3 regions of the Actinosynnema sp. NPDC050436 genome follow, and region 2 is predicted to be linked to each of the others. Evidence: riboswitches for the same ligand, from Rfam matches in the RefSeq annotation. Region 2 holds a riboswitch; each other region holds the start of a gene.
The links. Region 2 has a riboswitch for glycine ahead of gcvT (glycine cleavage system aminomethyltransferase GcvT). Riboswitches for the same ligand answer to the same signal wherever they lie in the genome.
Positions count from the first base shown of each region.

Region 1 (7,486 bases), on a different contig from region 2:
GTCCGCGTGGTGGAGCGGTCCGGGTGGGTCGAGGTGGTCGTGCTGGGGGACGTGCCCGCGCGCGACGGCCCCGCCGTGCGGCGGCGCATCCTGACCGCCGCACGCGGGGGTTCCGTGCCCGTCGTGGTCGACCTGAGGGGCCTCGGCAGCCGGGCCGAGGGCCTCGTGCGCAGCCTGCGGGGCATCGCCGAGGCCGCTGCGGCGGCCGGCAACCGCCTGGTCGTGCGCGCGCCCGAGCACGGCCCGGCGCACACCGCGCTCCTCGCGGCCGGCGTGGACCAGGTCGTCGACCTGGTGGCGCACGCTAGCCCGCCGACGATTCGCCGTCCGCCGCCCGCACCGCCGCCAGCGCCTCGGCCACCGAGCCGTGCACGCTGAAGACCTCGCCCAGACCCGTCGCGGCCAGCGGCCTGATCACCGCCCGCTCCACCGCGACCACCCGGAACGCCGTACCGCGCCGCTGGGCGTGCTGGGACGCCTCCACCAGCACCGCCAGCCCGGCTGAGCCGAGGAAGCTCACCGAGGACATGTCGAGCACGAGGGTGTCGCCGCCGTCCAACCGGCCGAGCACGTCCGCGCGCAGTTCGGGGGCGGTCAACATGTCGATCTCTCCGCCGACTGCCACGACCGTGACACCGTCCGCCGGGTGGTCCACCGAGCGGACCACCCGCGCGGTACGCGTGCCGTCCGCGGCGGACCCGGTTCCGCTCGTCGCCACGACGTTCGGATCCTGCACCGTCACGAGGACTCCTCTTCACCTGTAACCGCTGGGGAGGGAAGCCCAGGTGTGCGGCAAACGCCGACGACGAACATGCAGCGTGGCGACACTTGTGGCCCGTAAACCGGAGCTTCCCCGGCGCGGCTGTTTGCTCAACCGCTGCGCCAACCACCGTACGGAGGCCCTTCGGGCATCACAAGCGGGCAGATGGCGTCTTGATCAGTTCCAGTGTAGTCGGCCGGTCGTCCGGCGGCGGATGACGCGCGGTGAACGGTTCGACCTGCGCCCGGCGGGCTACACCCCGGGGGAAGCGCGCCGCGCAATTCGGCGACCGGATCGCCCGATGGGCGAGACTCGCGCAATTCGGAGGTGGCGGACGCCACAGTTCGCGCACAATCTGGACGTGGGGACAGCGCCGCGACCGTCGCGGGCGACACCCGTACGGAGGGATCGACGATGAGCACCACTACGGAAACCGAGTCCGAGCCCGCGAAGCGCAAGGCGGCGCGCGCCCGCACCGCGGGCGCGGCACCGCTGCCCACCGCCCCGTGCAGCGTGGTCTGGAGCAAGGGCCACGCCTACGTGCTCGAAGGTTTCCGAGCCCGCTGGGTCGGCGTGGACGACCGCGGTCGCCCGCAGGCGCTCAGCGGCGAGCAGTTGCAACGCCGGGGCTGGAGCCGCACCCGGTCGCACTGACCGGACCGCGACCCAACCCCTCCCGCCGAACCCTCGGGCTCCCCGTGCTGACCGCGCGCCGGGTCCCCCAGAGCCCGAGGCCCCGGGTGCCCGCACGCCCCTCTCCGCCCACCCTCCCCACCCACCCGGGCTGCCCGCTGCCCGGAGAACACCCCGTGCCGCACCCGCCGCCCACCGGCGGCTCTACAGTTCGGGTGTGCCGCACGACCCCGCAGACCGGTGGCTGACCATCCCGAACGCGCTCAGCGTGCTCCGGCTGCTCGGCGTCCCGCTGTTCCTGTACCTGCTGCTCGGGCCGCAGGCCGACGGGTGGGCGGTGGTCGTGCTGGTCCTCGCGGGCCTGTCGGACTGGCTGGACGGCAAGCTCGCCCGCTGGCTGGACCAGATGAGCCGGCTCGGCGCGCTGCTCGACCCGGCCGCCGACCGGCTCTACATCCTGTCCACGCTGGTCGCCTTCGTGGTCCGCGACATCGTGCCGTGGTGGGTGGCGGCGGTCCTGGTCGGCCGGGAGCTGGTGGTCGGCGCGTGCCTGCCGGTGCTGCGGCGGCGCGGCTACGGGCCGTTCGAGGTCACCTACCTGGGCAAGGCCGCGACCTTCAACCTGCTCTACGCGTTCCCCATGCTCCTGCTCGCCCAGGGGACGTCCACCGCCGCCCAGGTCGCCCGACCGGTGGCCTACGCGTTCATGGTGTGGGGCGGTGCGCTCTACTTGTGGTCGGGGGCGTTGTACGTGTACCAGTTCTCCCTCGCCCTGCGTCGACCGCCGGGGGTCGTACCCGCCTGAACGGGGCGTGGGAAGATCCGGCAGCGAAGATCCACCGTCATGAAGGAGCACACCGCGGTGATTCCCGAGGAGCTCAAGTACACCGAGGAGCACGAGTGGGTGTTGCGCACCGGTGACGACACCGTGCGCATCGGCATCACCGACTACGCCCAAGAGCAGCTCGGCGACGTCGTGTTCGTCCAGCTCCCGGAACTCGGGGAGCAGGTGGGGGCGGGCCAGACCCTCGGCGAGGTCGAGTCCACCAAGAGCGTGTCGGACATCTACGCCCCGCTCGCGGGCGAGGTCGTGGCCCGCAACGACTCCCTCGACCAGCAGCCCGACCTGGTCAACTCCGACCCGTACGGCGAGGGCTGGATGGTGGAGCTGCGCCTGGAGGACCCCACCGCGGTCGACGACCTGCTCGACGCCGCCGCGTACCAGGAGCTGGCGGCACAGGGGTGACGTCGATCTTCCGTCGGATCTTCGGTCGGTGGGGGAGCCGCTCCTCGGACCGGGGTTCGGGCACGATAGGTTCTAGCGGTCTCGACGGTTCCAGCAGCAGGAGGAGAGCTCAGGTGAGCACGAACGACGGGCCAGGCGTTCCGCCGGAGCAGTCCCCGGAGCGGACCTCCGTTTTCCGGGCCGACTTCCTCGCCGAGGTGGAGGGCGCCGAGGCACCCGCACAGGAGCCGGCCGTCGCCGGTGTCGACGCGCTGCCCGCGGGGTCCGCCCTGCTCGTGGTCAAGCGCGGCCCGAACGCGGGTTCGCGGTTCCTGCTGGACCGGGACACCACCAGCGCGGGCAGGCACCCCGACAGCGACATCTTCCTCGACGACGTGACGGTGTCCCGCCGGCACGCCGAGTTCCGCCGCGAGGGCGGCGAGTTCGTGGTCATCGACGTGGGCAGCCTCAACGGCACCTACGTCAACCGCGAGCCCGTCGACCAGGCGGTCCTCGCCAACGGCGACGAGGTGCAGATCGGCAAGTTCCGCCTCGTGTTCCTGACCGGTCCGGGCGCCGGGGGTCAGGGGGCGCAGTGACGGCGGCCGGGCGGCCACAGCGCGGGGGGCTGAGCATCGGCGCGGTGCTGGCGCAGCTCCGACCGGAGTTCCCCGACGTGACGATCTCCAAGATCCGCTTCCTGGAGTCGGAGGGGCTGGTCCGCCCGGCACGCACCGCCTCGGGGTACCGCCAGTTCACCTCGGTCGACGTCGAGCGGCTGAGGTACGTGCTGGCGGCCCAGCGCGACCGGTACCTGCCCCTGAAGGTCATCAGGGAGCACTTGGACGCGGCCGACGCGGCGGCCCCGGGCCGCGTGCTGCGCGCCGTGGACAGCTTGCCCGCCGCCGACCAGGCCGCCGGCGGGTCCGCGCCCCGGCTGTCCCGGGAGGAGCTGCTGGCCCGCTCCGGGCTGGACGGGGCGCTGCTGGCGGACCTGGAGCAGCACGGCCTGCTCAGGGCGGGCGCGGGCGGGTCCTACGACCAGGACGCCCTCCAGGTCGCCACCACCGTGCGCGCGCTGACCGGCCTCGGCCTGGACCCGCGCCACCTGCGAACCTTCCGCGCGGCGGCCGACCGCGAGGTCGGCCTCGTCGAGCAGGTCGTCGCACCCCTCTACCGGCAGCGGGACCCGCGAGCGCGCGGCCGTGCCGATGAAGTCGTCCGCGAACTCGCGGCGCTTTCCGTAACGCTGCACACACTCCTGGTGAAGACCGGGCTCCGCGACGTCGCAGGTGGTCGCGTTTCCCCCAGGTGAACCGGTGTCCGAATGGTGATCCGGATACCAGGTGGTTGCGCACAAGGCCCGCTTGGCGGGTAGCGTCGAAAGGGTACGTGGGGGATCCTCGTGGGATAGCGGGGACGCCAGAATTTCAGCGCGCTGAGGGAGGCGATACCCGATGAGCGAGATGCGCGTCGTCGGCGTGCGGGTGGAACTGCCCGCCAACCAGCCGATCCTGCTGCTGCGCGAGACCGAGGGCGAGCGCTACCTGCCGATCTGGATCGGGTCGGTCGAGGCCACCGCCATCGCCCTGGAACAACAGGGCGTGCGCCCCGCGCGGCCACTGACCCACGACCTGCTCAAGGACGTCATCGGGGCCCTGGGCCGCAACCTCGAACAGGTCCGCATCACCGACCTGCAGGAGGGCACCTACTTCGCCGAGCTGGTGTTCGACGGCGACGTCCGGGTGTCGGCGCGCCCGAGCGACTCGGTGGCCCTGGCGCTGCGGATCGGCGTGCCGATCCACGCGGAGGAGTCGGTGCTGGCCGAGGCCGGCCTGATCATCCCGGACGAGCAGGAGGACGAGGTCGAGAAGTTCCGCGAGTTCCTCGACTCGGTGTCGCCGGAGGACTTCCGGGGCGCGGACACGTAGCCCGGTCCCGGGCCGGGCGTGCCGCCGCGGCGCGCAGGTGGACGAGGTGGAGGCGGTCCGGCCCGGTGGGGTCGGACGGGCAGCCCGGAGCGGTCGCTCCGGGCTTTCGCGCGTTCGGGGCGCAGCGGGGCGGCAGCGGCCGGGTCCCGGCCGGCTGGGGAGTGCCCCGGGCGGTCCGGGACCCCGTGCCGGGAGCTGTTCGGGGGGCGCCGGGGGCCGTCCGGGCGGTCGGCCGGTGTGCACGACGGACGCTCGGTGGCGGGCTGTGAGTGGGCGTTTCGTCGGTTCGGGTGCCGGCTGCGCCACGAGGGGCCGGTGGTCCGGCCGCGAGTCGGGTCGGCCCCCCGTGGTGTGTGCGGTGAGTTGTGGATCAACCCGGTGTGCCACCCCCCGGTGTCACACTTCCGAATTACACAACGTCAGCGGTGATCGGCTAAACGATCACTAAACGTCACCCGAATGGCTTACGTCGGGCGTCTCTCTCAACCTCAACCTGAGGTTGAGGTGCGACACGCTCAGCGCGTCGCGTTGACCTGCCCCCTAGGCGGTCTTACCGTCGAACTCGGGTGAATTGCCACGGTGTGATTCCAACGCCGGGGCGGTTGCACGGTGGTCGCCGGCTGTCGTGGCCGGACCGAGGGGAGGCAGGCGTGGTCGAGGAAGCCATCCGGGCCGGATCCGGCGAACAGGGTGAGCTGTTCCCGGACTCCTCGCTGCCGGACGAGCTCGTGGGCTACCGAGGCCCTGCCGCGTGCCAGATCGCGGGCATCACCTACCGCCAGCTCGACTACTGGGCCCGCACCGGACTGGTCAACCCGACCATAAGGAGTGCCCAGGGCTCGGGCAGCCAGCGGCTGTACTCGTTCAAGGACATCCTGGTGCTCAAGGTGGTCAAGCGGCTGCTGGACACCGGGGTCTCGTTGCAGAACATCCGGGTCGCGGTCGACCACCTGCGCCGCCGGGGCGTGCAGGACCTGGCCCGGATCACGCTGTTCAGCGACGGCACGACGGTCTACGAGTGCACCTCGCCGGAGGAGGTCGTGGACCTGCTCCAGGGCGGTCAGGGGGTGTTCGGGATCGCGGTCAGCGGCGCGATGCGGGAGATCAGCGGCACCATCCACGAGTTCCCCGCCGAGCGCGCGGACGGCGGGGAGGTCGAGCACGCCCCGAACGACGAGCTGTCCCGCCGCCGGCGCACCCGCGCCACCGGCTGAGGCCCGCGCGCGTCGGTACCGCCAGGCCCGTCGGAGCGGTCCGGGGCGTCGGTCCGGCCGGGCCCCGCAGCCGCGACCCCGAAGTCCCGTGCCACCGGCTGAGATCCGCGTCGCGTCCGTGCGGGCCTGCGGGCCTGGTCCGGGTACCATTCGCGGGTAGTCGCTTTATCCCGCGCGGGAGAGTCCGAGCACGTCTCGGCGCCGAAGGAGCAAATCCTCCCCGGAACCTCTCAGGCGCAAGGACCGCGCGGGTGAGACGCCTCTGGAAAGCGGGTCGGTCCGCCGACCCCGCCGACGGTGCAAGCCCGGTCCGTTCCGACGGCCGGGTGAAGCTCTCAGGCGCCCCGACGGGCAGAAGACAGAGGGGGAGGGCAACGGCAGAAGTGTGCCCGTAGCCCCGGAGGCGTATCTATGACGCACGACCGCATCCCCCTCGCCGCTCTCGAGCACGGCACCCCCTTCGCCGACCGGCACGTGGGCCCCCGGCCGGCCGAGCTGGCCCGCATCCTCGACGTGATCGGCGTCGGCTCGCTGGAGGAGCTGGCGCAGCGCGCGGTGCCCGAGTCGATCCGGGAGCGCGACCTGGTGCTGGACCTGCCCGCGCCCGCCACGGAGACCGAGGCGCTGGCCGAGCTGCGCGCCCTGGCCGCTCGCAACAAGCCGCTCAAGCAGATGATCGGCCTGGGCTACTACGGCACCACCACCCCGCCGGTGATCCGCCGCAACGTGCTGGAGAGCCCGGCCTGGTACACCGCCTACACCCCCTACCAGCCGGAGATCTCGCAGGGCCGGCTGGAGGCGCTGCTGAACTTCCAGACCGTGGTGGCCGACCTGACCGGCCTGGCCCTGGCCAACGCGTCCATGCTGGACGAGTCCACGGCCGCCGCCGAGGCGATGACCCTGGTCCGCCGCGCCGGCCGGAGCAAGTCCGCCAAGTTCGTGGTCGACCAGGACACGCTGCCGCAGACGCTGGCCGTGATCGAGACCCGCGCCGAGCCGCTGGGCATCGAGGTCGTCACCGCCGACCTGTCGCAGGGCCTGGAGGGCCTCGGCCTGGGCGGCGACTTCTTCGGCGTGCTGCTGTCCTTCCCCGGCGCCTCCGGCGTGGTCCGCGACCAGGAGTCGCTGATCGCGGAGATCCACGCGGCCGGCGCGCAGGCCGTGGTGGCCGCCGACCTGCTGTCGCTGACCCTGCTGCGCCCGCCCGGCGAGATCGGCGCGGACGTCGTCGTCGGCACCACCCAGCGCTTCGGCGTGCCGATGGGCTTCGGCGGCCCGCACGCCGGGTACATGGCCGTCCGCGCGGGCCTGGAGCGCCAGCTCCCCGGCCGGCTGGTCGGCGTGTCGGTCGACGCCGACGGCAACCGCGCCTACCGGCTGGCGCTGCAGACCCGCGAACAGCACATCCGCCGCGAGAAGGCGACCAGCAACATCTGCACCGCGCAGGTCCTGCTGGCCGTGATCGCCTCCATGTACGCCGTGTACCACGGCCCGGAGGGGCTGCGCGGCATCGCCACCCGCGCCCACCGGATGGCGACCGTGCTGGCCGCCGGCCTGTGCGAGGGCGGCGTCGAGGTCGTGCACGGCGAGTTCTTCGACACCGTCCGGGCGCGCGTCGAGGGCCGGGCCGCCGCGATCGTGGCCGCCGCCCGCGAGCTGGGCGTCAACCTGTGGCAGGTGGACGCCGACACGGTGTCGATCGCCTGCGACGAGACGACGACCC
Region 1 covers NZ_JBFAJV010000010.1:250,052-257,537, reverse strand. Annotated here, with positions in the region: gene AB0I60_RS24400 (ATP-binding protein) at 1-378, shown strand, start outside; gene AB0I60_RS24395 (STAS domain-containing protein) at 305-742, opposite strand; gene AB0I60_RS24390 (hypothetical protein) at 1,175-1,414, shown strand; gene AB0I60_RS24385 (CDP-alcohol phosphatidyltransferase family protein) at 1,611-2,198, shown strand; gene gcvH (glycine cleavage system protein GcvH) at 2,238-2,639, shown strand; gene garA (glycogen accumulation regulator GarA) at 2,753-3,217, shown strand; gene AB0I60_RS24370 (MerR family transcriptional regulator) at 3,214-3,933, shown strand; gene AB0I60_RS24365 (bifunctional nuclease family protein) at 4,076-4,549, shown strand; gene AB0I60_RS24360 (MerR family transcriptional regulator) at 5,200-5,763, shown strand; glycine riboswitch at 5,929-6,019, shown strand; gene gcvP (aminomethyl-transferring glycine dehydrogenase) at 6,175-7,486, shown strand, end outside.
Region 1: another riboswitch for glycine. It lies ahead of gcvP (aminomethyl-transferring glycine dehydrogenase); the one in region 2 lies ahead of gcvT (glycine cleavage system aminomethyltransferase GcvT).

Region 2 (7,486 bases):
TTCGGGTAGAGCGGGTGCTTCGCGGCCAGCACCTCGACCCGGGAGCGCAGCTCGGCCAGGTCCGGCGACGCCTGGAGGGCCGCCGCGATCACGTCCGCGACCTCGGCGAAGTCCGCCGCGCCGAAGCCCCGGGTGGCCAGGGCGGGCGTGCCGATCCGCAGGCCCGAGGTGACCATCGGCGGGCGCGGGTCGTTCGGCACCGCGTTGCGGTTCACCGTGATGCCCACCTCGTGCAGCCGGTCCTCGGCCTGCTTGCCGTCCAGCTCGGACCCGACCAGGTCGACCAGCACCAGGTGCACGTCCGTGCCGCCGGTCAGCACCTTCACGCCGGCCGCCGCCGCGTCGGGCTGCGACAGGCGGTCGGCCAGGATCTTCGCGCCCTCGACCGTGCGGCGCTGGCGGTCGGCGAACTCGGGCGACGCGGCGTGCTTGAACGCCACCGCCTTGCCCGCGATCACGTGCTCCAGCGGCCCGCCCTGCTGGCCGGGGAACACCGCCGAGTTGATCTTCTTGGCGAGGTCGGCCTCGTTGGTCAGGATCACGCCGCCGCGCGGGCCGCCCAGCGTCTTGTGCGTGGTCGTGGTGGTGACGTGCGCGTGCGGCACGGGGCTGGGGTGCAGCCCGGCCGCCACCAGGCCGGCGAAGTGCGCCATGTCGACCATCAGGTAGGCGTCGACCGAGTCCGCGATCCGGCGGAACTCCGCGAAGTCCAGCTGCCTCGGGTAGGCCGACCAGCCCGCCACGATCAGCTTGGGCCGGTGCTCGGTCGCCAGCCGCTCGACCTCGGCCATGTCGACCCGGCCGTCGGTCTCCGACACGTGGTAGGGCACCACGTCGTAGAGCTTGCCGGAGAAGTTGATCCGCATCCCGTGGGTCAGGTGGCCGCCGTGCGCCAGGTCCAGGCCCAGGATCGTGTCGCCGGGCTGGAGCAGGGCGAACATCGCGCACGCGTTGGCCTGCGCGCCCGAGTGCGGCTGCACGTTCGCGTAGCCCGCGCCGAACAGCTCCTTGACCCGCGAGATGGCCAGCCGCTCGACCACGTCGACGTTCTCGCAGCCGCCGTAGTACCGCCGGCCGGGGTAGCCCTCGGCGTACTTGTTGGTCAGCACGGAGCCCTGCGCCTGGAGCACCGACACCGGGGTGAAGTTCTCCGACGCGATCATCTCCAGGGTGCCCTGCTGCCGGCCGAGCTCCGCCGCGACGGCCTCGGCGACCTCCGGGTCGAACTCCGCGAGGGAGGTGTTGAAGTGCTCGGACATGGTGTCTCCCTTACGAGTTTCGCTTGTAGAACGGCAGCGCGACGACTTCCACGGGCTCCTGCCTGCCCCGGATGTCGACGGCCAGAGCGGTGCCGGGCTCGGCCAGCGCCGGCGGCACGTAGGCCATCGCCACCGAGTAGCCCAGGGTCGGCGACAGCGCGCCGCTGGTGACCTCGCCGACCACCGAGCCGGACGCGTCCAGCACCGGGTAGCCGTGCCGGGGCGCGCGGCGGGACGTGGTCCTGAGGCCGACCAGCTTCGCCTCCGCGCCCTGCTCGGCGACGGCGGCCAGCGCCTCGCGGCCGACGAAGTCCTCCGGCTTGTCCAGCTTCACCACGCGGCCCAGGTTGGCGTGGTACGGGGTGCGCGCGGCGCTGAGCTCGTTGCCGTACAGCGGCATCCCGGCCTCCAGGCGCAGCGTGTCGCGGCAGCCGAGGCCGGCGGGCCGGAGGTCGTGCTCGCGGCCCGCCTCCAGCAGCGCCTGCCACACCGCCGGCGCGTCGGCCGGGTCGAGGAACAGCTCGAAGCCGTCCTCGCCGGTGTAGCCGGTGCGGGCGAGCAGCGCGGGCCGGCCGGCCACCTCGGTCGGGTAGGAGGCGTAGTACTTGACCGACGCGAGGTCGGTGGTGGTGAGACCGGCCAGGATCGCGGTGGACGCCGGCCCCTGGACCGCCAGCAGGGCGTAGTCGACGGACTTGTCCACGACGGAGGTGTCGAAGCCCTCCGCGCGCTCGACCAGCGCCTGGAACACGACGGCCGCGTTCGAGGCGTTCGCCACGACCAGGTACTCCTGCTCGCCGGTCCGGTAGACGATCAGGTCGTCCAGGACGCCGCCGTCCGCTTGGGTGATCATGGTGTAGCGGGCGCGGCCGACCCCGATCGCGGACGCGTGGCCGACCAGCGCGTGGTCCAGCGCGCGGCCGGCCTCGGGGCCGGACAGCACGATCTCGCCCATGTGCGTCAGGTCGAACAGGCCCGCTGACGTGCGCACGGCGTGGTGCTCGGCGAGCTCGCTGTCGTAGCGCAGCGGCATCCGCCAGCCCGCGAAGTCGGTGAACTGGGCGCCCAGCGCCTCGTGCTCGGCGTGCAGCGGCGTCCGGCGGGTTTCCACGGGGTGGTCCTCCCTGGTGGCGGGCACGGCGACGAGACCGACCTGGTCGGCCGGTCGCCGTTGGTGAAGGATGACACGGTCCATCGGAGACTCCTCGTCGAGTGAGCCTCCCCCTCTGTCATGAGCCTGAGAGCTTCACCGCGCGCGGGGCGCGGCTTGCACCGTGGGCGAGGCGCGCAGCGCCTGCTTTCCAGAGTTGCCTTCGTCGGGCGGTAGCTGTGCCTGAGAGATTCCGGGGAGGAGTTGCTCCTTCGGCGCCCCTTCCGGGGACTCTCCCGCGCGACATCGACGGCCGTGTTCAGTTGGTACCGCCAGACGCTAGTTGTGCCTGGTAGGCACGGTCAACCGGGACCGGGTCACAGAACCTGCCGCCCGGCCGACCACCCGACGACCCGCGCACCCCGGCCGCGCTGCCGCCGAGCAGCGGGAACCCGCCCGCGGAGCCGTCGACGGCCCGCTCCGGGAACCCGCTCCGGGCCGCGCGTCCGCCGTGCAGCACCGGGAACGAACCCCTGTAGAGGCGGGGGAACGCCGGAACACCTCGGCCGCGCGCAGGCACGCCGACCGGTGCCGGCCGCACGCCCACGGCCGTCTCAGCGGACGGTGCGGGGGTGGGGCACGCGGTCACAGCGCACGTTCCTCCTTGACGCTCTCGACCACCTTGCGCTCGGCGTAGAACGACACGAACGGGATGGTGCCCGCGAGCAGCACCAGCGCGGAGCCCTTGAGCGACCACCGCGCCTTGAGCGCCAGGTCGACCGTGAAGACCAGGTAGACGGCGTACAGGAAGCCGTGGACGGGCCCGACGACGGCCATCATCCCGGAGTTGTCGCCGACGTACTTGACGAACATCGCCACCACGAGCAGGAGCAGGCCGACACCGACCACGTAAGCCATGAACCGGAACCGGCTCAACGCACCGCTCATCGCCTACCGACCGCCTTCGCTCACCGCTGGTCCCGCGCGTTGAGCTCCCGGAGGTAGCGGTTGTAGGCCGCCAGCTCGTCGTCCTCGTCGTCGTGCGCGGGTGTTCTGACGGGTTCCACGGTAACGGCCGGACGCGGGGCGGCGGCCACCGGCTCCCGGCTGCCCCCGGCGGCGTCCTCGGCACGGCGCTGGGCGGCGAGCTTGCGCATCCGCCACACCATGAAGACGGGGAACAGGCCGAACAGCGGCCACTGGAAGACGTACCCGAGGTTCTGGAACGTGCCGCCGGCCTCGGAGAACCTCTCCCACTGCCAGTAGGCGAGGCCGCAGCACACGATCAGCGACACCAGGCAGACCGCCGCGATGGCGAGTCTCTTGGGTGTCAGGAGGGTGCCGGGCACCCTCCCACACTACTTCGCGGAGTTCACTTCTCGGCGGAAGGGGCTCCTCGCACAGGAGCCCGCCCTCCCGGTTGGTGCAGGTGTTCGACTCGACGCCGCGCCCTCACAACGCGGCGCTGGTTCACGCAACGCCGTCCCGGCGCTGCCGCTGCAACCTGGCCACGCACCAGGCCGCCGCACTGCCCCGACGCAGGTGCTGGAGCACCGTCATCGGGCCGAGGCGCCGTCCCAGGTCGGCGGGGGTCAACCCGGCCGCCCGGTAGTCGAGCGCGCGCTGGTCCAACGGGCTGATGCCCGCGTCCCACCACCGCTCCGCCTCGGACAGGTCGCCCACGAGCTGCCAGTAGCTGGCGGCAGCCGCGAGCAGCACCTCGGGCACCTCGGGTGCCCTCTTCCGCATCGCCGCCACGTAGGCCGGGTCAGCGGATTCGACCCGCACCAGTCCGCGCGACCCGCCGTTCGCCCGTTGCACGGGGATCCCCGGCGCGGACGGCGGGGCCTCGGCCAGCCACTCGTCCTTGATCCGGTTCACCTCCTGCAACTCGGCGTCGTCCGAGCGCTCAGCCGCCCACTGCCGCAGCAGCTCGTCGACTCCGGAGTCCTCGACCATTCTGCCTCCTCGTCGGTCGAAGATCAGCCAATGCAGCGCACCGTATTAGCGGGTACCGACAACCGCTAGACCCTGGTTTGTCAAAAACCCTGTTACCAGCGCGTTATAGCCCTCATTCCACCCAGACGGTGCAACGTGCGGGCTTGACCGTCACCGCCGGTGACCGGGTTGGCCACCCCCCGCGAGGTGGACTAGGCGAACAGGCTGCGGACGAACGTGATGATCGACTCGGCACCCTGGCGCAGCCAGCCGACGCCGGTCTTGACCGCGTCCGCCGACTGGTCGGGCTGGGTGATCAGGAGGAACAGCAGCAGCGCGACGGCCGCCAGCGTCACCACCTTCTTGACGTTCACGAGACCCTCTCCGTCCGTTCGCAGGTGCCCGGCCGGCAGGCGTCGTGCCCACCGCGTTACGCCCCATGGTCCCCCATTCACCCGGACGATGACGGGAGAACGCGCCCCGTTCCCACGTCCGGGCGCAGGTTGCACCGGGAGCCACGCCCAGGCGGAGACTTCAGTCACCCGAACGGACGATCAAGGGTGTCCCAGCCCCCGCCGATGACCTAGGTACGGGCAACTCGCCCCACTCCCCTGGCACGAGCACCGAGGTTCCTCCACATCGTCAGCACTTTTCCCCGGGCCGCCCCGGTCACTCGTCTGCGCCCGACCGCACACCGTGCGTCATTGGCCGGCACCGGCCGCCCTCCATTTCTCCACGCACCCCGGGCGATTCTTCGCGCCCTTTTCCGGACACCTCCGGGTTACCCGATGACACCCGCGCGTCGCAGTTCGGCAATCTCCACCGCCGACAGCCCGAGGTCGTCCAGGACCTCGATCGTGTGCTCCCCGACGGCCGGGGGCACGGACGGTGCCGCCGCCGGGGTGCGGTCGAACCGGGGCGCGGGCGCGGGCTGCGTCACGCCCCCGACCTCGACGAACGTCCCGCGCGCGGTGTTGTGCGGCACGGTCGGGGCCTCCTCGGGGGCCAGCACCGGGACCAGGCAGGCGTCCGTGCCGGCGGCCAGTTCCGCCCATTCATCCCTCGTTCGAGTGGCCACGGCCGCCGCGATCCGCGCGCGCAGCGCGGGCCACTGCGCCGGGTCGTGCCGGTCCGGCACACCGGCGTCGGCCAGACCCAGGACGACCAGCAGTTCCGCGTAGAACTTCTCCTCCAGCGCCCCGACCGCCACGTACCTGCCGTCCGAAGTGGCGTAGACGTCGTAGAACGGCGCACCGCCGTCGAGCAGGTTGGTGCCGCGCTCCCCCGGCCACGCCCCGGCGGCCTTCATGCCGTGCAGGAACGTCGTCAGCAGCGCCGCGCCGTCCACCATCGCCGCGTCCACCACCTGGCCGCGCCCGGACCGCTCCCGCTCGTGCAGGGCCGCCAGCACGCCCACCGCGAGCAGCAGCCCGCCGCCGCCGAAGTCGCCGACGAGGTTGAGCGGCACGGTGGGCGGCCCGCCGGCCCGCCCGATCGGCTCCAGCGCGCCGGCCAGCGCGATGTAGCCCAGGTCGTGGCCCGCCCGGTCGGCCAGCGGCCCGTCCTGGCCCCAGCCGGTCAGCCGCCCGTAGACCAGCCGGGGGTTGCGGGCCAGGCAGTGCGCGGGCCCCAGGCCCAGCCGCTCGGTCACGCCCGGCCGGAAGCCCTCCACCAGCACGTCGGCCCGTTCCACGAGCCGGAGCACGACCTCCGCGCCCTCCGGCCGCCGGACGTCCACGGCGACCGAGCGCCGGCCGCGCCCCAGCACGTCGCCGGGCACGGCCGTGCCGCCGGACACCCGGTCCACCCGGACCACCGACGCGCCCAGGTCCGCGAGCACCATGCAGCCGAACGGCGCGGGCGCGAGGCCCGCCAGCTCGACCACGCGCAGCCCCGCCAGCGGCCCGGCCACTAGAGCGACCTCGCGATGATTTCCTTCATGATCTCGTTCGTCCCGCCGTAGATCTTCTGCACGCGCGCGTCCGCCCACGCGCGCGCGATGGGGTACTCGGTCATGTAGCCGTAGCCGCCGAAGAGCTGGACGCACTCGTCCACGACCCGGCACAGCCGCTCGGTCGACCACCACTTGGCCATCGCCGCCGTGGGGACGTCCAGCGCGCCGACCAGGTGCGCCTGCACGCACTCGTCGACGAACGACCTGGTCACGCGCGCCTCGGTGGCGCACTCCGCGAGCGTGAACCGGGTGTTCTGGAACTTGACCAGCTCCCGGCCGAACGCGGTGCGCTCCTTCACGTAGGCCAGGGTGAGGTCGACGGCGGCCTCGATGCCCGCGACGGACGCCACCGCGATGATCAGCCGCTCCTGCGGGAGCTGCTGCATGAGCTGGACGAACCCCTGCCCCTCGGCCGGGCCGAGCAGGTTGCCGGCGGGCACCCGCACGTCGTCGAAGAACAGCTCCGCCGTGTCCTGGCCCTTGAGCCCGACCTTGTCCAGCACCCGGCCGCGCCGGAAGCCCGGTGCGAGCGCCGTCTCCACGACCACCAGGGAGATGCCGGTCGCGCCCTGGGACGGGTCGGTCTTGGCGACCACGACCACCAGGTCGGCCTGCGCGCCGTTGGTGATGAAGGTCTTGGACCCGGTGACCACGTACTCGTCGCCGGTGCGCAGGGCGCGGGTCCTGATGTTCTGGAGGTCGGAGCCCGCGCCGGGCTCGGACATGGCGATCGCGCCCACGTACTCGCCGCTGGCCAGCTTGGGCAGCCAGCGGCGCTTCTGCTCCTCGGAGCCGTAGGCGAGGACGTAGTGCGCCACGATCCCGCTGTGCACGCTGTTGCCCCACGCGCTGTCGCCGGCGCGGGCCTGCTCCTCCAGCAGCACCGCCTCGTGCGCGAACGTGCCGCCGCCCCCGCCGTACTCCTCGGGGATCGACAGGCACAGCAGGCCCACCTCGCCCGCCTTGGTCCAGAAGTCGCGGTCCACGTGCTTCTGGGCGGCCCAGCGCTCGTGGTGCGGCACCGACTCCTTCTCCAGGAACGTCCGGGCCAGCCCGCGCAGCTGGTCGAGGTCGTCGGTCATCCAGGGCGGGCGGCGAGTCGGCATACCGACGACGGTCCCACCGGCCGGGGTGCTCCGCCATGACCGGCGCACCCACAACCGGCCGCCGATCGTGAGCGCAATTGTCAAGCCGGTGCGCGACACTGTGGGCATGAACCTCCGCAGGCTGTCCCCGGGGGACTGG
Region 2 covers NZ_JBFAJV010000014.1:86,206-93,691, reverse strand. Annotated here, with positions in the region: gene glyA (serine hydroxymethyltransferase) at 1-1,259, opposite strand, end outside; gene gcvT (glycine cleavage system aminomethyltransferase GcvT) at 1,270-2,454, opposite strand; glycine riboswitch at 2,476-2,570, opposite strand; glycine riboswitch at 2,571-2,658, opposite strand; gene AB0I60_RS29050 (DUF3817 domain-containing protein) at 2,995-3,297, opposite strand; gene AB0I60_RS29045 (hypothetical protein) at 3,318-3,698, opposite strand; gene AB0I60_RS29040 (helix-turn-helix transcriptional regulator) at 3,820-4,308, opposite strand; gene AB0I60_RS29035 (hypothetical protein) at 4,500-4,661, opposite strand; gene AB0I60_RS29030 (CaiB/BaiF CoA-transferase family protein) at 5,069-6,199, opposite strand; gene AB0I60_RS29025 (acyl-CoA dehydrogenase family protein) at 6,199-7,347, opposite strand; gene AB0I60_RS29020 (GNAT family N-acetyltransferase) at 7,454-7,486, shown strand, end outside.

Region 3 (7,486 bases), on a different contig from region 2:
AGTCGACCAGCTCGTAGACCCGCTCCACGCCCGCGCGGGCGAGCTGCGCGGTCACCACCAGGCTGGACAGCAGCCTGGTCGGGCCGACCAGGTTGGCCACGTAAGTGGCGAACGCCAGGAACGTGCCCAGCGAGACCTCGCCGCGCAGCGCGAGCCAGCCGCCCAACGCCAGCACGGCCACCTGGCCGACGTAGGGCAGCGCGGTCAGCGTCGCGCTCGGCCGCGAGGTCAGCCGGGCGGCCCGCATCCGCTCCGCGAACAGCACCTTCGCCCGCGACTCCAGCCGGGCGACCTCGCGCGCCTCCTGGCCGAAGCCCTTCACCACCCGGACGCCGGTCACCGTCTCCTCGACGTGCTGCGCCACGTCCGCCGCCCGCTGCTGCGCCGACCACGTCGCCGGGAACAGGGTCAGCCGGGCGCGCGCGGCGACCAGCGCCACGGCCGGCACCACGACCAGCGCGATCACCGTCAGCAGCGGCGACAGCCAGAACATCGCCACCAGCGCGGCCAGCGCGAACACCACCGTGCCGAACGCCAGCGGGGTCATCGACAGCAGGCTGTTCACGAGCTGGAGGTCGGTGATCGAGCGGGACACCACCTGGCCGGTGCGCAGCGCGTCCTGCCGGGGGCCGTCGAGCCGCTGCACCGCGCGGAACACCGCCTGGCGCAGGTCGTGCTGCACGTCGACGGCCAGCCGCCCGCCCAGGAACCGCCGGACGAACGCGGTGCCGAAGGTGAGCAGCTCCAGGCCCACCAGCACGGCGGCCAGCCCTGCCAGCCGGTCGGTCCGGCCGGCCACCGCGTCGTCCACGGCGGACTTGACCAGCAGCGGCGACACCGCCTGGAGCCCGACGCCGACGACGGCGGCCAGCACCGACCACACCACCAGCGAGCGGTGCTCCCAGCACGCGGTGGCGAGTCGGCGGATCCAGCCCCGGGGTTGCGTCACGGGATCCACAGTAGGTCGGGGCACCGACAGGTTCGGGCCTCTGGAAATGAGAGAACCGCCTCCCGATCTCAGGAGACGGTCCCTCAGCCCAGCAGCTTCACTTGATCAGGTGATGTCCTTGCGCTGGGTGACGGCCCAGCCGCCCAGGAAGAACAGCGCCGTCCAGGCCAGGAAGATCAACCCGCTCAGCCACCAGTCGAACGCCCCGAGCGCACCGGACACCGCCCGCAGCACCGACTCCAGCTCGTCGGGCACCACGCCGGCCGTGGACAGGAACAGCGACGACGCCACCGAGCCGGTCAGGCCGTTCACCGAGCCGTTGGGCAGGAACCCGACCAGCTCCGGGATGCCCTGGGTGCTGACCACGAGCTGGATCCCGTTCTCCAGGATCAGCATGTAGAGCACCAGCACCACCGTGGTGCCGACCGGGCTGGTCATCAGCGCGCCGACGCCCACGCCGAACATCGTCATCAGCACCGACGCCAGCACGCCGACGCCCGCCATGGCCAGCCAGCCCGCCGCGTCCGGCAGCGCGTTCGCGTCCGAGGTCAGCGCGATGCCGATGGACACCGACGTGACGATCGCCAGGCCGTAGATCGCGCCCCACACCAGGTAGACGACGAGCTTCGCGCCCAGCGCGGACACCCGGTTCGGCGCGGTCAGGAACGTCGTGGTGATGGTCTTGCGGTTGATCTCGTTGGAGATCGCCAGGCCGCCGAAGATCATCGGGAAGACGGTGGCGATGTTGATGCTGCGGGCCATCCCGAACAGCGACACCTTCCACTGCGACGGGTCGATGCCCAGCAGGTCGGTGAGCTGCTCGGCGTCGCGGCCGTTGACCGTGTCCATGATGGACTTGCCGACGTACCCGGTGCCCAGCGCCCAGCCCAGGGCGATCAGCACGGTCGGGATCATCAGGCCCCACCACAGACCGGTGGTGGTCGTCTTGCGGAACTCCGCCTTGACCAGGTTCGCCAGCATCACGCACCGCCCCCGAGACCGCTCTGCCCCTGGCCCGGCTGGTAGCCGGACGGCGGGTCCTGCCGGCCCGGCTGGTGGCCGGGTGGTTGCTGGTACCCCGACGGCGGGTCCTGGTACCCGGGTTGCCGGTAGCCGGGCTGCGGCTGGTACCCCGACTGCGGGTCCTGGTAGCCGGGCTGCTGCTGGTAGCCGGGCGGCTGGTACTGCTGCTGGTACTGCTGGGGAGGCTGCTGGTAGCCCGGCGGCGGCGCGTAGTAGCCGCTGCCCTGCGGGGGCTGCTGGGCGTACTGGTTCGGGCCGGACGCGGTGTACTGGCCGCTGGTGAGCTGGAAGAACAGCCGTTCCAGGTCGGCCTTCTCCTCCTGGATGCCGTAGATCGACACGCCCGCCTTGAGCGCCGTGTCGGCGACCTGCCTGGCGTCCACGCCCGCGATGGCGATCCGCCCGTCGGGCAGCTGCTCGATCGCCGTGACGCCCTCCTCGTGCAGCGCCGCGACCAGCGCGGCGGTGTCCGACGGCTGCACCAGGACACGGGACTGCTGCTGCTCGCGCAGGTTGTCCAGCGGCCCGTAGTACATGGTCTGGCCGCGCGAGATGATCACCACCTGGTCCACGGTCTGCTCCACCTCGGCCAGCAGGTGGCTGGAGATCAGCACCGTGCGCCCGCTGCGCGCGTAGGACTGGAGGAAGGTCCGCAGCCAGGCGATGCCCTCCGGGTCCAGGCCGTTGGACGGCTCGTCCAGCACCAGCACCTGCGGGTCGCCCAGCAGCGCGGTGGCCAGCGCCAGTCGCTGCTTCATGCCCAGCGAGAAGCCGCCCGCGTTGCGGTCGCCCGCCGCGCCCAGCCCGACCAGTTGCAGCACCTGGTCGGCCCGCGAGTCCGGCACGCCGATCGCCGCCGCGTACACCCGCAGGTGGTTGCGCGCCGAGCGCTTGGGGTGGAAGCCCTGCGCCTCCAGCACCGCGCCGACCACCCGGGCCGGGTTGCCGAGCTGGTGGAACGGCCGACCGTTGATCAGGCCGATGCCCGCCGTGGGCGTCACCAGGCCGAGCACCATGCGCAGCGTCGTCGTCTTGCCCGCCCCGTTGGGGCCCAGGAAGCCGGTCACCGACCCCGGTTCCACCGTGAAGCTGAGATTCTGCACCGCTGCCACCGGACCGAACTGCTTGGTCAAGTTCTGCACCACGATGCGGCCACTGCCGTCGTGCACGCGTCCCTCCCGAATGCTCTTCGGGACGCCATCCTGCCCTAGGAAGGTCAGTCGGGAAGGGCGTGTCGCGGTTTCGACACCACGGCGGGTATCTCGGTCGTGGCCTCGGCGGGGTGCTCGGCGGGGTGCTCGGCGTCGCGCACCCGGCCGAACGGCCCGCGCAGGGGACGCCGCCGCTCGCGGTGCGGGAGGCCCTCGCCGATGAGGTGCTGGTGGGCCATGGTCCACACCTGGCACGGCCACTTCTTGTGCCGCAGCACGCCGGGGCAGGCGCGGCAGCGGCCGTCGGGATCGGGTTGGTGCACGGTGAGCAGCAGCCGCCAGGTGTCGGCCAGCCGGTTGATCTCCGCGCGGGCCAGCGGCACGAGCGCCTCGGCGGCACCCCGCTCGGCGACCTCCTCCAACTGGGTCAGCCGGTGCAGGACGGCGGCGCGCAGTGTCTCGTCCACCGTCACATCCTGTCCGCGGCCTGGGCCAGCAGGCGGTGCAGCCGGCGGGTCTGGGTGACCGACATCACAGCGGACTCGCCGGGTGGGGCGACCAGCAGCACCCGGTCGTCCTCCACCAGCACGGTCATCGAGCGGTCCCGCCCGAAGGGGTCGTGGCAGTCGATCCAGCCCTGTGGTTCGGCCATGTGCGCTCCGATCGGAGGTCGGCGGCGGCGCGGTGGGCACACCGCGGAGGGGCGAGCCCGCCGCGTCAGCGCACGGGCACCTCGCTGTACCTCATCGGCCGACCGGGCGTCGTGACTTACCCGTTACGCGGCGAATTCACTCGTTTGCTTGAGGGTGGACACGGGCTGTGCTCCTCCTGGTAAAGATCTGGGCGTCAGATGGGCGGGGCGGCTGGGCACGACCGCCCGCCGCCCGCTAGCATTGGTGGCGCGGCCCGCTCCCAGTGACCCCCAGGCTGGTTGAGCGGGCCGCCTTTTCATGCCCTCCACGTGCGAGAAGGGGCGCCCACCGTCGTGGTGGACGCCCCTCCTTCGCGGGTGCTCAGACTTCGAGCGGGGTGTGGGTGAGGCCGTGCGCCTCCGCGACCGGCTGGTAGGTCAGCAGGCCGTCGTGCGCGTTGAGGCCCAGCGCCAGCGCCTGGTCCGCGCGCAGCGCCGCCTCCCAGCCCTTGTCGGCCAGCGCGACCGCGTACGGCAGCGTCACGTTGGTCAGCGCGTAGGTGGACGTGCGCGGCACGGCACCGGGCATGTTGGCCACGCAGTAGAACACCGAGTCGTGCACCTGGTAGGTCGGCTCGGCGTGCGTGGTCGGCCGCGAGTCGGCGAAGCAGCCGCCCTGGTCGATGGCGATGTCGACGAGCACGGAGCCCGGCTTCATCTGCGCCACCAGCTCGTTGGAGACCAGCTTCGGGGCCTTCGCGCCCGGCACCAGCACCGCGCCGATGACCAGGTCGGCCTCCCGCACGGCCTGCTCGACCGAGTAGCGGTTCGACGTGACCGTGCGCAGCCGGCCCTGGTACAGGGCGTCGATGTGGCGCAGCCGGTCGACGTTGGTGTCCAGGATCTCGACGTCCGCGCCCAGGCCCACGGCGATGGTGGCCGCGTTCAGGCCCGCCACGCCGCCGCCGATCACGACGACCCGCGCCGGGTGCACGCCGGGCACGCCGCCGGGCAGCACGCCCCGGCCGCCGGACGGCTTCATCAGCGAGAACGCGCCGACCTGGGGCGCGAGCCTGCCCGCCACCTCGGACATCGGGGCCAGCAGCGGCAGCGCGCCGTTCGCGGTCTGCACCGTCTCGTAGGCGATCGCGGTGGTGCCGGAGTCCAGCAGCGCCTGCGTCAGCGGCTGGTCGGCCGCGAGGTGCAGGTACGTGAACAGGGTCTGGCCCTTGCGCAGCAGGGGGTACTCCCGCGCGATCGGCTCCTTGACCTTGAGCACCAGGTCGCCCTCGGCCCACACGTCCTCGGCGGTGGCCAGCACCTTCGCACCCGCCGCGAGGTACTCCTCGTCGGTGATGGCCGAGCCCAGGCCCGCGCCCGCCTCGACGAACACGTCGTGGCCGCGCACCGTCAGCTCGTGGGCGCCTGCGGGGGTCAGCGCGACGCGGTATTCGTGGTTCTTGATCTCGCGGGGTACTGAGATCCGCACGGAGGGCTCCTTCGGGGCGTTGTTAATGCCAAAGGTCCGGTACCGCCATCCGGCTGTCATCGTGCCGTTGGCACGAACGCGCACCTGCCGCGTTGTGCCGGTCGGACAACGGCGGAGGTGGCGTGAAGTCTCTGGACGCGCGTTGACACCCGAGTCGCCGACGACTTAGCGTGCTCGCGTCCGACCAACTGAACATCGGCCGGGGTGTCGCAGGCGACACCGGAACCCGAGCGGGAGAGCCTCCAGCACGTCTGGAGCGCCGAAGGAGCAAGCACCCCGCACACTCTCAGGCAACGAGAACCGCTCGGGCGAGGCGACTCTGGAAAGCGTGCTCACGCGCGCACCCACGGTGCAAGCCGCAGCGCTGCGGCGAAGCTCTCAGGTCCCAGGACAGAGAGGGGACCTGGCCGCGCGGACCGAGGAGCTGACGTGACTTTTCCGGACAACCTGCTGTACACGCCCGAGCACGAGTGGGTCGACTGGACCCCGGGTACCCAGGACCCCGTGGCGATCGGCATCACCTCCTACGCGGCGGAGTCGCTCGGCGACATCGTGTTCGTCCAGCTGCCGACCGTGGGCGAGCGCGTCAAGTCCGGCGACGTGTGCGGCGAGCTGGAGTCGACCAAGTCGGTGAGCGACCTGTACGCGCCGGTCAGCGGCGAGGTCGTGGAGGTCAACACCGAGGTGGCCGACGACCCGTCGCTGATCAACAACGACCCGTACGGCGCGGGCTGGCTGTTCAAGGTCGCCGTCGAGGACGCGACGGGCCTGCTGACCGCCGCGAAGTACGCGGAACTCACCGGGGACTGAGCGCCGTGGCGATCAGCGTCTTCGACCTGTTCTCCGTCGGCATCGGGCCGTCGAGCTCGCACACCGTCGGCCCCATGCGCGCGGCGACCATGTTCGTCGCGCGGCTCGGGCACCGGGCGCACTCGGTGGACCGCGTGCACGTCGAGCTGTTCGGCTCGCTGGGTGCGACCGGGCACGGCCACGGCAGCCCCAAGGCCGTGCTCCTGGGCTTGGAGGGGCACAAGCCGGAGGACGTCGACCCCACGGCGGCCGACGTGCGGGTGCAGGAGATCCGGGCCACCGGCAGGCTGCTGCTGGGCGGTGTGCGGGACATCCCGTTCACCGAGGACGCCGACCTGGTGATGCACCGCCGGAAGTCCCTCCCGCTGCACCCGAACGGGATGAGCTTCACCGCCTATTCCGGCGAAGAGGTGCTGGACGAGGCCGTGTACTACTCGGTCGGCGGCGGGTTCGTGGTGGACGAGACGGCGAGCGGCACCGACCGGATCAAGGCCGACGCCACCCCCATCGCGCACCCGTTCCTCAGCGGCGACGAGCTGCTGGCGCGCACCCGCGAGACCGGGCTGACCATCAGCGAGGTCATGCTCGCCAACGAGCTGTCCTGGCGCTCCGAGCACGACGTGCGCCAGGGCCTGCTGCACATCTGGCACGTGATGCAGGAGTGCGTGGAGCGCGGCTGCACCGAGGACGGCGTGCTGCCGGGCGGGCTGAAGGTGCGGCGGCGGGCCGCCGAGATGCGGCAGCGGCTCGCGGCCGAGCACTTCACCACCGACCCGTTGCGGGTGATGGACTGGGTGACCCTGTTCGCCCTGGCGGTGAACGAGGAGAACGCGGCCGGCGGTCGGGTGGTGACCGCGCCGACCAACGGCGCGGCGGGCATCGTGCCGGCGGTGCTGCACTACTACACGCGGTTCGTGCCGGGCGCGTCCGACGACGGCGTGGTGCGGTTCCTGCTCACGGCGGGCGCGGTGGGCGTGCTGTTCAAGGAGAACGCGTCGATCTCCGGTGCCGAGGTCGGCTGCCAGGGCGAGGTCGGCTCGGCGTGCTCGATGGCGGCCGGCGGCCTGGCCGAGGTGCTCGGCGGGACGCCGGAGCAGGTGGAGAACGCCGCCGAGATCGCCATGGAGCACAACCTCGGCCTGACCTGCGACCCGATCGGCGGGCTCGTGCAGATCCCGTGCATCGAGCGCAACGCGCTGGCGTCGATCAAGGCGATCACCGCCGCGCGCATGGCGTTGCGCGGCGACGGGTCGCACTTCGTGTCGCTGGACAAGGTCATCAAGACCATGCGCGAGACCGGCAAGGACATGAAGGTGAAGTACAAGGAGACCGCGCGGGGCGGTCTGGCGGTGAACGTCATCGAGTGCTGACCCCCGTGGTCTCCCGGCCCGTGCCGGGAGACCACGGCGGCTGCCTCACCGAACGCGGGGCTG
Region 3 covers NZ_JBFAJV010000015.1:3,230-10,715, forward strand. Annotated here, with positions in the region: gene AB0I60_RS29485 (ABC transporter ATP-binding protein) at 1-958, opposite strand, end outside; gene AB0I60_RS29490 (hypothetical protein) at 1,055-1,930, opposite strand; gene AB0I60_RS29495 (ABC transporter ATP-binding protein) at 1,930-3,141, opposite strand; gene AB0I60_RS29500 (hypothetical protein) at 3,189-3,590, opposite strand; gene AB0I60_RS29505 (hypothetical protein) at 3,593-3,775, opposite strand; gene ald (alanine dehydrogenase) at 4,137-5,243, opposite strand; glycine riboswitch at 5,465-5,556, shown strand; gene gcvH (glycine cleavage system protein GcvH) at 5,673-6,053, shown strand; gene AB0I60_RS29520 (L-serine ammonia-lyase) at 6,059-7,423, shown strand.
Region 3: another riboswitch for glycine. It lies ahead of gcvH (glycine cleavage system protein GcvH); the one in region 2 lies ahead of gcvT (glycine cleavage system aminomethyltransferase GcvT).